DNA from 2 places in the Pseudoalteromonas sp. CST2 genome. Region 1 is predicted to be linked to the other one. Evidence: predicted binding sites of a transcription regulator. Region 1 holds the regulator's gene; the other holds the start of a gene.
The links. The regulator sigma-54, encoded in region 1, starts transcription at its own class of promoters, with help from an activator protein. The targets are predictions, from matches to a motif close to GTTGGCACGNNNNTNGNNT.
Positions count from the first base shown of each region.

Region 2: flgJ (flagellar assembly peptidoglycan hydrolase FlgJ) is a predicted target of sigma-54. The motif match lies at 4,024-4,042, and genes of this name have one in related genera.

Region 1 covers NZ_JAQREO010000001.1:212,550-218,663, reverse strand. Annotated here, with positions in the region: gene lptA (lipopolysaccharide transport periplasmic protein LptA) at 1-136, shown strand, start outside; gene lptB (LPS export ABC transporter ATP-binding protein) at 133-858, shown strand; gene PSH41_RS00980 (RNA polymerase factor sigma-54) at 928-2,427, shown strand; gene hpf (ribosome hibernation promoting factor) at 2,455-2,742, shown strand; gene PSH41_RS00970 (PTS sugar transporter subunit IIA) at 2,747-3,199, shown strand; gene rapZ (RNase adapter RapZ) at 3,219-4,064, shown strand; gene PSH41_RS00960 (HPr family phosphocarrier protein) at 4,105-4,377, shown strand; gene mgtE (magnesium transporter) at 4,637-5,995, shown strand; gene PSH41_RS00950 (zinc-dependent metalloprotease) at 6,042-6,114, opposite strand, start outside.
Region 2 covers NZ_JAQREO010000007.1:23,250-29,363, reverse strand. Annotated here, with positions in the region: gene flgL (flagellar hook-associated protein FlgL) at 1-959, opposite strand, end outside; gene flgK (flagellar hook-associated protein FlgK) at 962-2,968, opposite strand; gene flgJ (flagellar assembly peptidoglycan hydrolase FlgJ) at 2,970-3,986, opposite strand; gene PSH41_RS10870 (flagellar basal body P-ring protein FlgI) at 4,122-5,216, opposite strand; gene flgH (flagellar basal body L-ring protein FlgH) at 5,228-5,911, opposite strand; gene flgG (flagellar basal-body rod protein FlgG) at 5,932-6,114, opposite strand, start outside.

The DNA of each region.
Region 1 (6,114 bases):
AAGTATTACCTACGACATGCAGCAGCAGCTTATTAGCGCAGAAAAAGACGAAAACTCCACGGATCGTGTCCACACAATTTTAGTGCCTGTTGAAGCAAAAATTAAAGAAAAAACAGGTAACGAAGGTCAACCATGAGCACCTTAAAAGCAGAACTATTAGCAAAAAGCTATAAAGGCCGCCAAGTTGTAAAAAATGTAGGCCTTGAAGTAGAAGCCGGCAGCATTGTTGGCTTATTGGGCCCTAATGGCGCAGGTAAAACCACCACCTTTTACATGATTGTAGGGTTAGTACCTAGCGACAAAGGTAAAATTTCTATTGATGATAACGACATTACGTTATTACCTATGCACAGCCGCGCCCGCTTAGGCATTGGCTATTTGCCGCAAGAGTCATCAATATTTAGAAAGCTAACAGTTTATCAAAACCTAATGGCTATTTTAGAAACGCGTAAAGAGCTCAATAAAGCCGCGCGAGAAGAAACGCTTAACAACTTACTTGATGAATTTAGTATTCAGCATATTCGCGATAGCCAAGGTATGGCGCTTTCTGGTGGTGAACGCCGCCGTGTAGAAATTGCCAGAGCACTGGCAGCAAACCCTAAATTTATTTTATTGGATGAGCCTTTTGCTGGTGTTGATCCGATTTCAGTGTTAGATATAAAGAAAATAATAGAACATCTTAAAAACCGTGGCATTGGCGTATTAATTACCGATCACAATGTAAGAGAAACCCTTGATGTTTGTGAAAAAGCCTACATTGTTTCTCATGGGGAGCTAATTGCATCTGGCACCCCAGAACACGTATTAAATGACAAAACTGTACGCGATGTTTATTTAGGCGAGCAATTTAGGCTGTAACATTTAAGCCACACCTACAAGCATCTGCTAATATTAATTATAACAACATAAAAGGATTGTTAGAGATACATGAGGCAATCATTACAGCTGCGCATGGGCCAGCAACTTACAATGACTCCACAATTGCAACAAGCGATTCGCTTGCTGCAGCTCAGTACATTGGATCTCCAGCAAGAAATACAAGAAGCACTTGATAGCAACCCGCTATTAGAAGTAGAAGAGCAAGATTACACGGAAGAGTCGGCTGGAAAAAATGAGCAAAAAGCAGATACGGATGATGTAACCGTAAGCGCATCGGCTGACGATACAACCAGCGAGTACGAGCAAGACAGTGGCGAAGCTTTAAATAAAGACACCGTTAGCGATGATATGGCAATGGATGTAACCTGGGATGAGTACATGAGCGCAGCCCCTGCTGCATCCTCAGGCCCAATGCCGGAAGATGAGTCTATTTATCAAGGTGCCTCTACTGAAACGCTACATGAGTATTTAATGTGGCAGCTTCAGCTTACTCCTTTTAGCCCAACTGACGAAGCCATTGCTATTGCCATTGTAGAAGCTGTAGATGACTCGGGTATTTTAACGCTAAGTTGCGAAGAAATTTTAGAGAGCTTTAACCAAGAAAACGATGACGAAGTTGAAGTTGAACTTGATGAAATAGAAGCCGTTTTAAAGCGTATTCAGTTATTTGACCCTGTAGGTATAGCCGCGCGCAGTTTACAAGAGTGCTTGTGTATTCAGCTAAACCAGTTTGATAAAGACACCCCTTTTATAGAACAAACTAAAATGATCTTAACCGATCACATTGATCTATTAGCGGCACGCGACTATCGTACATTAATGAAAAAGACTAAGCTTAAAGAAGACGAGCTTAAAGAGGTCATGACCCTAATACATACCCTCAACCCAAAACCTGCAGATACCATAGTAAGGGAAGAGTCGGAGTATGTAATACCGGATGTGTCGGTTAAAAAAATAAAAGGCCGCTGGGTGGTAGAGCTAAACCCAGATAGCATGCCAAAAATACGCGTAAATAGTCAGTACGCGGCTATGTCACGTACCGTAAAATCAAGTGGTGATAGCCAATTTATTCGCTCTCACTTACAAGAAGCTAAATGGTTTATAAAAAGCCTTGAAAGCAGAAACGACACGCTGCTCAAAGTAACAAACTGTATTGTAAAACAGCAACAAGCATTTTTTGAACATGGCCCAGAAGCCATGAAGCCAATGGTTTTAAACGATGTTGCTGAAATGGTAGAAATGCATGAATCGACAATTTCGCGTGTTACTACGCAAAAATATATGCATACGCCACGTGGTATTTTTGAGCTTAAGTATTTTTTCTCAAGCCACGTAAGCACTGAAAACGGCGGAGAGTGTTCATCAACCGCAATACGTGCCCTAATTAAAAAGCTAATTGCCGCGGAAAACTCAGCTAAACCATTGAGTGATAGTAAAATTGCGGATATATTGGCAGAGCAAGGAATTAAAGTAGCTAGACGCACAATAGCAAAATACCGTGAATCGCTAGCTATTCCACCGTCAAATCAGAGAAAGAGTTTGATATAAGACGTAAAAAACAAAGAGGAAATGCTTATGCAACTAAACCTAACTGGTCGTCACGTAGAAGTAACTGATTCACTTAGAGACTATGTAAATAATAAATTTGCAAAGCTAGAAAGGCACTCAGATCATATTAGCAATGTGCATGTCATTCTCGATGTAGAAAAACTCAACCAAAAAGCAGAAGCGACTATTCATGTAAGTGGCGCAGATTTATTTGCCTCAACAGAGCACCAAGATATGTATGCCGCTATAGACTCGTTGATTGACAAGCTCGATCGTCAAGTCATAAAACATAAAGAGAAGCTTGCTAGACACTAATATTATGAAATTAAGTACATTAGTATGCCAGGACTGCAGCAAAGCTGCGGTCCTTTTTAGTAGTAAAAAAAGAATTTTAGAGTTTATCAGTGAGCTTGCTCATGAAAAGCTCCCCTACTTACCACAACAAGATATTCTTAATGCGCTGGCAAGCAGAGAAAAGCTAGGCAGTACTGGTATTGGCCGGGGTATCGCCATTCCTCATGGCAGAATGGGTGGCGTAGAAGAGCCGCTGGCTTTAGTACTTGTTAGCGACACGCCTGTTAACTTTGATGCTATTGATAACTGCCCTGTTGATATTTTTGTTGCACTCATCGTACCAGATGGCGATAACCAACAGCACCTAAAGACTCTGGCAACCATAGCTGATAAACTGAGCAATAAAGAATTTTGTAAACAGCTGCGTAGTGCTAAAACCGATGCAGAGCTGTATCAAGTAATTGTTGATCAATCGTAGTAAATACTAAGGGCTATAAATGGAGTTAATTATCATAAGCGGCCGTTCTGGTTCAGGTAAGTCGGTTGCTTTACGCGTGGTTGAAGATTTAGGCTATTATTGCGTAGATAATATTCCGGTCAACTTACTGCCCTCTTTAGTGCGAAGTGTTTCAGATAACTATGACAAAATAGCCGTTAGTATAGATGTTCGTAATATCCCCAAAGAACAAGACGAATTTAACGATATTCTCGAGTACCTTCCTGACTTTGCTAAACCCACACTGTTTTATTTAGATAGTGATGATCAAACACTGATCAAACGTTTTTCAGAAACACGCAGATTACACCCTTTATCCATCGATTCGCTGCCGCTTGATTTAGCAATAAAAAAAGAAAAAGAACTGCTTGATGTACTCGTAACGCGCGCTGACTTTATGCTAGATACCACCGATTTAAGTGTGCACCAATTAGCAGAGTCAATTCGCGAAAAAATACTGGGTAAAAAAGATAAGCAACTTATTGTAACGTTTGAATCGTTTGGCTTTAAACACGGCATACCTAAAGAAGCTGATTATGTTTTTGATGCTCGCTTTTTGCCAAACCCCCACTGGGAGCCTGAACTCAAACCGCTTACGGGCCTTGATCAACCAGTAAAAGATTTTTTGGCAAATCACAGCATAGTGCAAAAATTCACTTGGCAAATTCAAACCTTTGTACAAACTTGGTTGCCACACTTAGAGCGTAATAACCGTAGTTACCTCACTATTGCAATTGGCTGTACTGGTGGTCAACACCGCTCGGTTTATTTAGCGCAAGCCATTGGTGAGAGCTTTGCTATGACGCATCCGAATGTCAAAATTCGTCATCGTGAGCAAGAAAAGTAACCTTAAAATAATAACCTGTTCAGTTTAGGTATAGTAATTTATGCGCTGTGAAGACACATTTTTAATAAAAAATAAATTAGGCTTACACGCCAGAGCGGCAACGGTCCTTGCGCAATTAGCTGTGCAGTTTGATGCTAAAATCACCTTACACCAAGATGATAAAGAAGCCGCAGGCGACAGCGTATTAGCTTTAATGCTACTTGAAAGCAGTAAAGGTAAAGAAGTTAAAGTAGTCTGTGAAGGCCCTGATTCAGAGCAAGCTTTGCATGCGGTTGGGCAATTAATTGCCCAACGATTTAACGAGCAAGAATAATTTAAAGCACCATAGCCTTATAAGTTAAAGACTTATCTGGCCAAATTATAAAGATTTAGTAAATTAGGGTATTCCGACTCGCCTAATTTAGTGCTTTAATTTAGGATAATAAAGCCATGCCCCTGCTAAATTTGGTTACTTAATTTTAAACACTAATTTAGTCCCAGCATTGGGTTTAGCACAAAAAATAAAGAAAATAACAGTGGGCAACTCCACTTACTAAACACCTTTCCATTACACAAAAATATTTAGGATGCCAATGCCAGAAGCGTTTGAACAAGACTATCCACTACAGCAACTAAAACAAGTGACTAAATCACTTAATAGTGGGCAATTTGTTCAAGTAAGACGCATGCTAGCAAAAACAGCACCTTGTGATACAGCACTGCTGCTTGAATCCTCTCCGCATAAAATTAGACGCATGCTTTGGCAACTGGTTGACCCAGATGTGCAAGGGGATGTGCTAGAAGAGCTCTCTGAAGATGTACGCTTAGGTATCATTGCACAAATGGAACCTGAGCATATTGCCGCGGCCACTGAGGATATGGGCCACGATGATTTAGGTGAAGTCCTACGTAGCCTACCTGATACCGTGTACAAAGATGTGGTTAGCGCTATGGATACGCAAGACCGCGAACGCGCTACACAGGCTTTATCATACCAAGAGCGCTCTGCAGGCGCGCTAATGAACACCGATACGGTGACCATTCGCCCAGACGTTACGCTTGATGTTGTACTGCGTTATATAAGGCTACGCGGCGAGCTGCCAGAGGGCACCGATGATTTATACGTTGTTGATAAACATAACTGTTTTTTAGGTGCATTATCACTTAGTACACTGTTAACTAATCCGCCTGAAAAAATTGTTCAAGATTTAATGGATGAAGACTGTGAGTCTATCCCTATTTCGATGGATGAAAGTGAAGTTGCTCAGTTATTTGAGCGCCACAACTGGATATCGGCCCCTGTAGTCGATGATAACGCCCACTTACTTGGACGTGTCACCATTGATGATATTGTTGATGTTATTCGTGAAGATGCTGAGCACAGCTTGTTAAGCCTTGCCGGTCTTGATGATGAAGAAGACACCTTTGCACCTGTTTTAAAAAGCTCGAAAAAACGCTCAGTATGGCTTGGCGTTAACTTACTCACAGCCTTAGCTGCCGCCTTTGTGGCCAGCTTTTTTGAAAGCACCTTAGATATATTACCTATTTTAGCTGTACTCAATGGCATTGTTCCCTCAATGGGTGGTGTAGCAGGTAGCCAGTCTTTAACTCTGGTTATTCGCGGTATTGCCGTAGGCCATATTAACCAAACTAACCAACGATTTTTAATGGCTAAAGAGCTGGCGATAGGCGCATTAAACGGGGTTACTTGGTCAATACTTATAGCCAGTGTAATTGCGCTTTGGCAATGGGATTTTATGCTTGGCGGCGTGCTAGCATTTGCGATGTTTATGAACCTAGTAGTGGCTGGTGTTGCTGGCGCATGTATTCCTATTTTATTGAAAAAAATGAATATAGACCCTGCACTTGCCGGTAGTGTTGTACTTACAACGGTGACTGATATTGTCGGTATTTTTGCCTTTTTAGGCACCGCAACGTGGCTACTTATTTAGCAACCTGAGCTCAGGTTAAGTAGCCACTACACACTAAAACATATAATTAAATTGGTGAGCCCGGTGGCATTGGTAAACCACTGAAGTTTTCAGGCCACTTACCTACTTTTAAAAACTGT
Region 2 (6,114 bases), on a different contig from region 1:
CCCGTAATGAGTGATTGTAATGTATTAAGCACGTTTTCTTTGTGCGGCTTTTCGAGGGTAAAATCAAGCTGGCCTGGTGCTGCGCCTTCAAATTCGATTTTCATGCCTGCAAAATCGATTGGCTCATCCGTTACCTCACCTACTTGTGCAGGGCTCAGCGACACACCGTCGCGCAAAATTTCATAAGTATCAGGGTCGTTGGCGGTAGCGCCTGGTGTTATTACCACATTATACGTGTTCGCTGTTGCCGCTGCGGTTGGATCAGCATTGTAGTTATCTTGGTGGAAACGGTCGAACTCTGTTTGGCCATCTACATAAACCGTGCCTGCTGTAATATTATTTGCAGGCGTAGTTACCGGGATCGCAGCTTGATTATCAGTAACATCAAGTCGTGCGTCGCTTTTCTCAAACGTATCAAAACCGTTATCGCTTGATTTAATACTTACCCCTTCAGCTATGGTTATTACATGCTGGCCTTGATCTCCATTATAAGTATATTCACCCGTAGTAGAGTCAAACTGGTATGGTTGGGTGCTGTCTTGGTAGCCTGAAAAAATAAACTTACCGTCTTCTGAGCGGGTATTCATTAAATTGACGAGTGTTTTTTGTATTTCACTCAGCTCAGCCGCGATTGACTCTAAATCATCTTGAGTATAAACACCATTACCTGCTTGAATCGCTAGCTCTTGTGCTTGTTGGATATTGGTATTTATACTTTGTAAGATGGTTTCTTCAGTTTCAAGACGGCCAGTTAACTGGTCAATATTTTTAGCATGCTGCTCATTTGTTTGTATTTTATTTGAGTAAAGCATCCCTTGCGAAATAGCAGCAGGTGCTTCTGAGGTAGTTAAGTATTTTTTACCTGTTGTTACTTGCTCTTGTGCATTAGCAACACTTTGTTGGTTATCGAGTATTTTATTAATGTTGTTTTGATACATTAAGTTATTTGATAAACGCATAATTACCTCGCCGCACTTAATAAGGTGTCAAAAACTTCTTGGGCCGCAGCTAGTACTTGAGCTGATGCTGAATATGACTGCTGAAAACGCAGTAAATTGGCAGCCTCTTCATCTAGGTTTACACCTGAGAGCGACTCATACCACGCTTCTGATTGCTGGGCTAACGCATCAAATGCGCTGGCACTGGTAATGGCTTGGCCGGTTACTACGCCAATATCACTCACTAACCCTGAATAAGCTTGATTAAACGTTTCGTGATTGTCGGCAGTGGCTGTTGTCACTACATTTTTACGCACTAATTCGCCATTCTGTAAATCAGCGAGTTTTAAACCATTACGGTTATCATCAAAGCCGCCTTCGTTAAATTCAAGGGTGAAAGTGTCTCCAGTGGCTGGCGTGCCTTCAATGTCAAAGTCAAAGCCATAGTTGCTATAAGGTGCACCAGCCTGAGCCAGTATACCCTCTGCCGGTGGCGTTATAGTAAAGGTTGTGGTGCCATTTGCATCTGTAATTTGATATTCGTTTACAGTGCCTGTTTTAACTAACGTGATATCGCCATTGGCTAAACCAGGGGTAGTGTTAAAGCCACCCGAGGTAACACTTGTTACTTCTCCGGCTGAAATAGTCGCTGTACCTACATTATCTATGCTGTTAGCTGTACGAATAGGCGATGCCAGTGCTAAGTCTTCACCGCGGCTTGTCGCAAGGGAAATACTGGTTGCCGCCTCTGAGTTAAGTTTAATTTGAAACTGATCACCTGTATTACCAGTACCTGCTACATCAATTTGTAAACCAAACGACTCCCCACTCGTAATGTCATCTGAGTCGATAACACCTGATGGCGGTATAGTCGCTAAAGAGGCGCTGCCTATCGGCTCCCCTTTATTATCTATAGGCTGAATGCTCACTTCATTTGCATTAGCGGTATAAGTAACAATAAAGTCGCTGGCAGGCAGTTCACTGCCTTTACCAGCCTCAAGCGTGGCAGTTAAACTGGCGCCGCCGGTATTAGCTTGGTATGCATAAGCACCCACGGTAGGTATATTAAATATATCACCGCCTAGCTCGCCGTTAGCATCCATACCCAATTTATTTTGCTCGTTGAACGCATCAGCAATTGCCAATCCCATTTGGCCAATTTGGTTTTGTGCAGGCACGAGTATGTCGTCTCTAAAAGCCAACAAGCCGCCAATTTTGCCTTTTAATTTAGTTGCATCTATTTCTAGCGGCACAGCTTTGCCGCCATTAACGTCAAGCGTCAATTCTTTAAAATTAGGATCGGGGTCACCCGACAGTGAAAACAAGTTAAATGTACCGTTTTCCATAACTAAAGATTCACCGCTGCCCATAAAAACGAGTTTTTCGCCATTAGGGCCATCAAGTGTTTCTATATCAACAAGCTCTGATAATTCACGAATCGCTAAGTCGCGCTGGTTATAAATAGAGCTTGCGTCAGATGCGTTATTTGTGCCATTTACGACTGCAATTTCTTGGTTTAACGTATTTATATTTTGGATAAGTGAGTTGGCTTCTTCAGAAAAAATCTCAAGCTGCTCATTTACTATACCTTGTTGCTCAAGCACGATACCCGAAAGCCTATCCATTTGATCAACTAAACTTTGCGCATCGGTCATTACTAATGAGCGAGCAACTGTTGAAGACGGCTGGTTTAGCGCCTCTTGCACGTTATTAAATAATGAATTTATACCCGTTGATAAGTTATTAGACTCTTCTGAAAAAATAGTATCAACACGGTTGGCTTCTGTTACAAATTGATCAAAAAACGATTTATTTGACGTGTCGCGGTTTAACTGCGACTGGGCAAACTCGTTCAATAATCTGTATGTTTCGCCGCGACCTACTTGGTTATCAACCATAGTGGTAAATTCAGTGCGCTCACGAACGTAGCCTTCTGTATTTACATTGGTGATGTTTTTACTGGTCGTTTGCAACAGCTCAGAGCTTGAACGCACCCCAGCACTGGCAATATTTAATAAACTAAACGACATATTACTTCACTCCTTGGGTAAACGCGCTTGTTGCAATATTTTTAAGCTCACTGCTATTTAGCACTTTTTTTATTTTACTCGCGTAATTAGGATCGGTTGCATAGCCTGCTTTTTGTAGCGAATCTAAAAATTCGTTTGGCTGTGCTGTTTTTTGTAATGCTTCTTCGTAGCGTGGGTTTTGCGTTAAAAAATCGACAAAGTCGTTCACGCTTTCTTTTATAGAATCGTAAGCTCTAAAACTTGCTTGCTTTTTAACAGGGGTACCTTGCTCAAATTCAAGCGTTACTTTACTTGCTTTATCGCCTTCCCAGCTTTTATCTGATTTAATATTGAACAGGTTATTTGAGCTATTCCCGTCGCTTTTATTAATAATATGCTTACCCCAACCCGTCTCAAGTGCCGCTTGGGCCACCATTACTGCAGGGTTTAAACCAATTTTTTCGGCCGCTGTTTTAGCATGCTCCCACACTGCACTAACAAACTCTTCAGCATTATCAAATGACGACTGCTGTGTAGGCTGTGTTGTGGTTTTAGTTTGTGTTGCCGCACTGCTGACTACTAAGTCATCTTTATTTGCTTGCTTTACACTGTGCACCTTTTCGTGCGGCAGTTCAGAGCCTGCGCGTTTATCACTGATAAAGTCGTTAGTAGTTCTTAATACTGAGCCAGGCATAAAGTTCTCAGCCTCTGGAGAAAGCTGCTGAACAATTAAATCAGCCAGACCCAAAGACCCATTTGATGAAAGCTCAGAAGAGAGCTGCTGATCGTGCATTTCTTCAAAAAACTTTACGCCGCTTGAGTTAAACGGACTGTCTTCATCTTCAAATGCTTCGTTGGCTTTACGCATCCCTTTTAGAAGCATTTGTGTAAAAATAGCTTCAAATTGTGCCGCTGCTTTTTTTAGCGCCGCTTTAGAGGCATCAGTAGATGCATCACCGCTGTTTAAAGCGTCTTGACGTAAAGTATTAAGATTACTTAAATCAAAAAAGTTTTGCTTATCGAGGTGATTTGTTTCCATCAGCTTTTTGACACAAAAATGAATAATGCTTTAAGAAATGCAAAAATTGAGCCAAAGAAAGGTAAACAGTAAAAAGCTTAAGTACCTTTTGAGTACTTAAGCTTTATGTGGAAGGGTAAATATTCTAAAAAATAATTAAATAACAACAAGCTGCCCGTTAATTGCACCCGCTTCTTTAAGCGCTTCTAAAATAGCCATTAGGTCTCCAGGTGCTGCGCCTACTTCATTTATAGCACGCACTAAGTCATCTAAGCTAACGCCGGGGTTAAAAACAAACGCACGAGAATCATCTTGATTAACGTCAATAATACTTTGCTGTGTAACAACGGTTTCGCCTTCTGCTAACGGATTAGGCTGCGTTACATTTTGCTGTTCAGCAATTGTGACTGTTAGGCCGCCATGGGTTATTGCCGCAGGCTGTAGCTTCACATTTTTGCCAATGACAATCGTTCCCGTACGTGAATTAACAATAATTTTGGCTGAAGTGTCAGCAGGCTTAAACTCTAGGTTTTCAAGCGTTGATAAATAAGACACTCGTTGTGATGCATCACGTGGCGCAATAACGCGTACTGAGGCAGCGTCAATAGCTTGTGCACTATTAGGGCCTACCAAATTGTTAATTGTTGCTTCTAAACGTTTTGCCGTTGTAAAGTCTGGGCGGTTTAAGTTAAAAGTAATGTAGTCGCCTTGCATAAAAGGGCTTTTAACTTCGCGTTCAACAGTGGCTCCATTAGGTACGCGGCCAACCGTCGGGGTGTTAATGACCACTTTACTGCCATCTAGCCCTTGTGCTCCTAAACCACCCACAATTAGGCTACCTTGTGCTATGGCATATACGTTTCCATCCACCCCTTTTAAGAAAGTTTGTAACAAGGTGCCGCCACGTAAACTGCCTGCACTGCCAATAGAAGATACCGTAATATCAATTGTTTGACCCGGCTTTCTAAACGGCGGAAGCTCAGCGTGGACTGCCACTGCTGCTACGTTTTTAATTTTAGGGCTTTGTGTTGAAGGCAGCGTAATACCAAAACTGTTTAGCATGCCTCTAAAACTTTGTTGCGTGTAAGAGTTTTGCTCCCCTGTGCCAGGTAGCCCCACCACTAAACCATAGCCAACCAATTGGTTAGCACGTACGCCTTCAACCATAGAGACATCTTTTATACGCTCGGCGCTGGCAGAAAATTGCCAGCCTAGCAGTATGATCAAAATAAACGCTTTAATGCTATTCATACTACTATCCTCTAAAACGGAAATAACGAGCTACTAAAGAAACGTGTTAACCACCCTGGGCTTTGCGCTTCTTGTGTTTGTCCTTTACCTGAATATTGAATTCGGGCATTAGCTATTCTATTCGACTCAACCGTGTTATCGGCGCTTACATCTTGCGGACGTACAAGGCCTTCGAGCCTAATAAACTCTTCGCCGGTGTTAAGTGTTAGCCATTTTTCACCACGAATAACTAAATTACCATTGGGTAAAACACGCATAACATTCACCGAGATGTCGCCCACTAAGCTGTTTGACTGATTTGATTTAGAGTCACCGGTAAATGATGAATCACTACCAATGCCAAACTGAATACTGTCGCCACCTATATTTACAGGTAAACCACCTAACCCAATAACGGGGTCTAGGCTGGCTTCGGTTTCTTTATCGGTTTCGGTTTTAGCGGCTTTTGTAGCTTGTGTTGACTCTTCAAGCTTAACGGTAATTATATCGCCGGTTCTAAGTGCTTTTTTGTCTGAATACAAATCATTAAATGTATTGGTGTTAAACAACGAACCCGTTGCAACAACAGGCTCTGCTACAGGCTCTGGGTACATGGGTGCGTAGTAGGGGTCATCTTGAACCACTTCACTATTTTGCGTAGAAACACAGCCACTTAAAAATAAGGTGCCTGCTGCAAATAAAATAACATTACGCATAACTATCCCCTTGTGCACGGTTATAACTGTTGATTGATGTAGCTCATCATTTCGTCAACGGCCGAGATTACTTTTGAGTTCATTTCGTAAACACGTTGAGTTTCGATAAGGTTAACCAATTCTTCCGTTACATTAACGTTTGATGTTTCAAGCGAGCCTTGAATAATAGTTCCTAAGCCTTCTACGCCTGGATTACCTTGAAC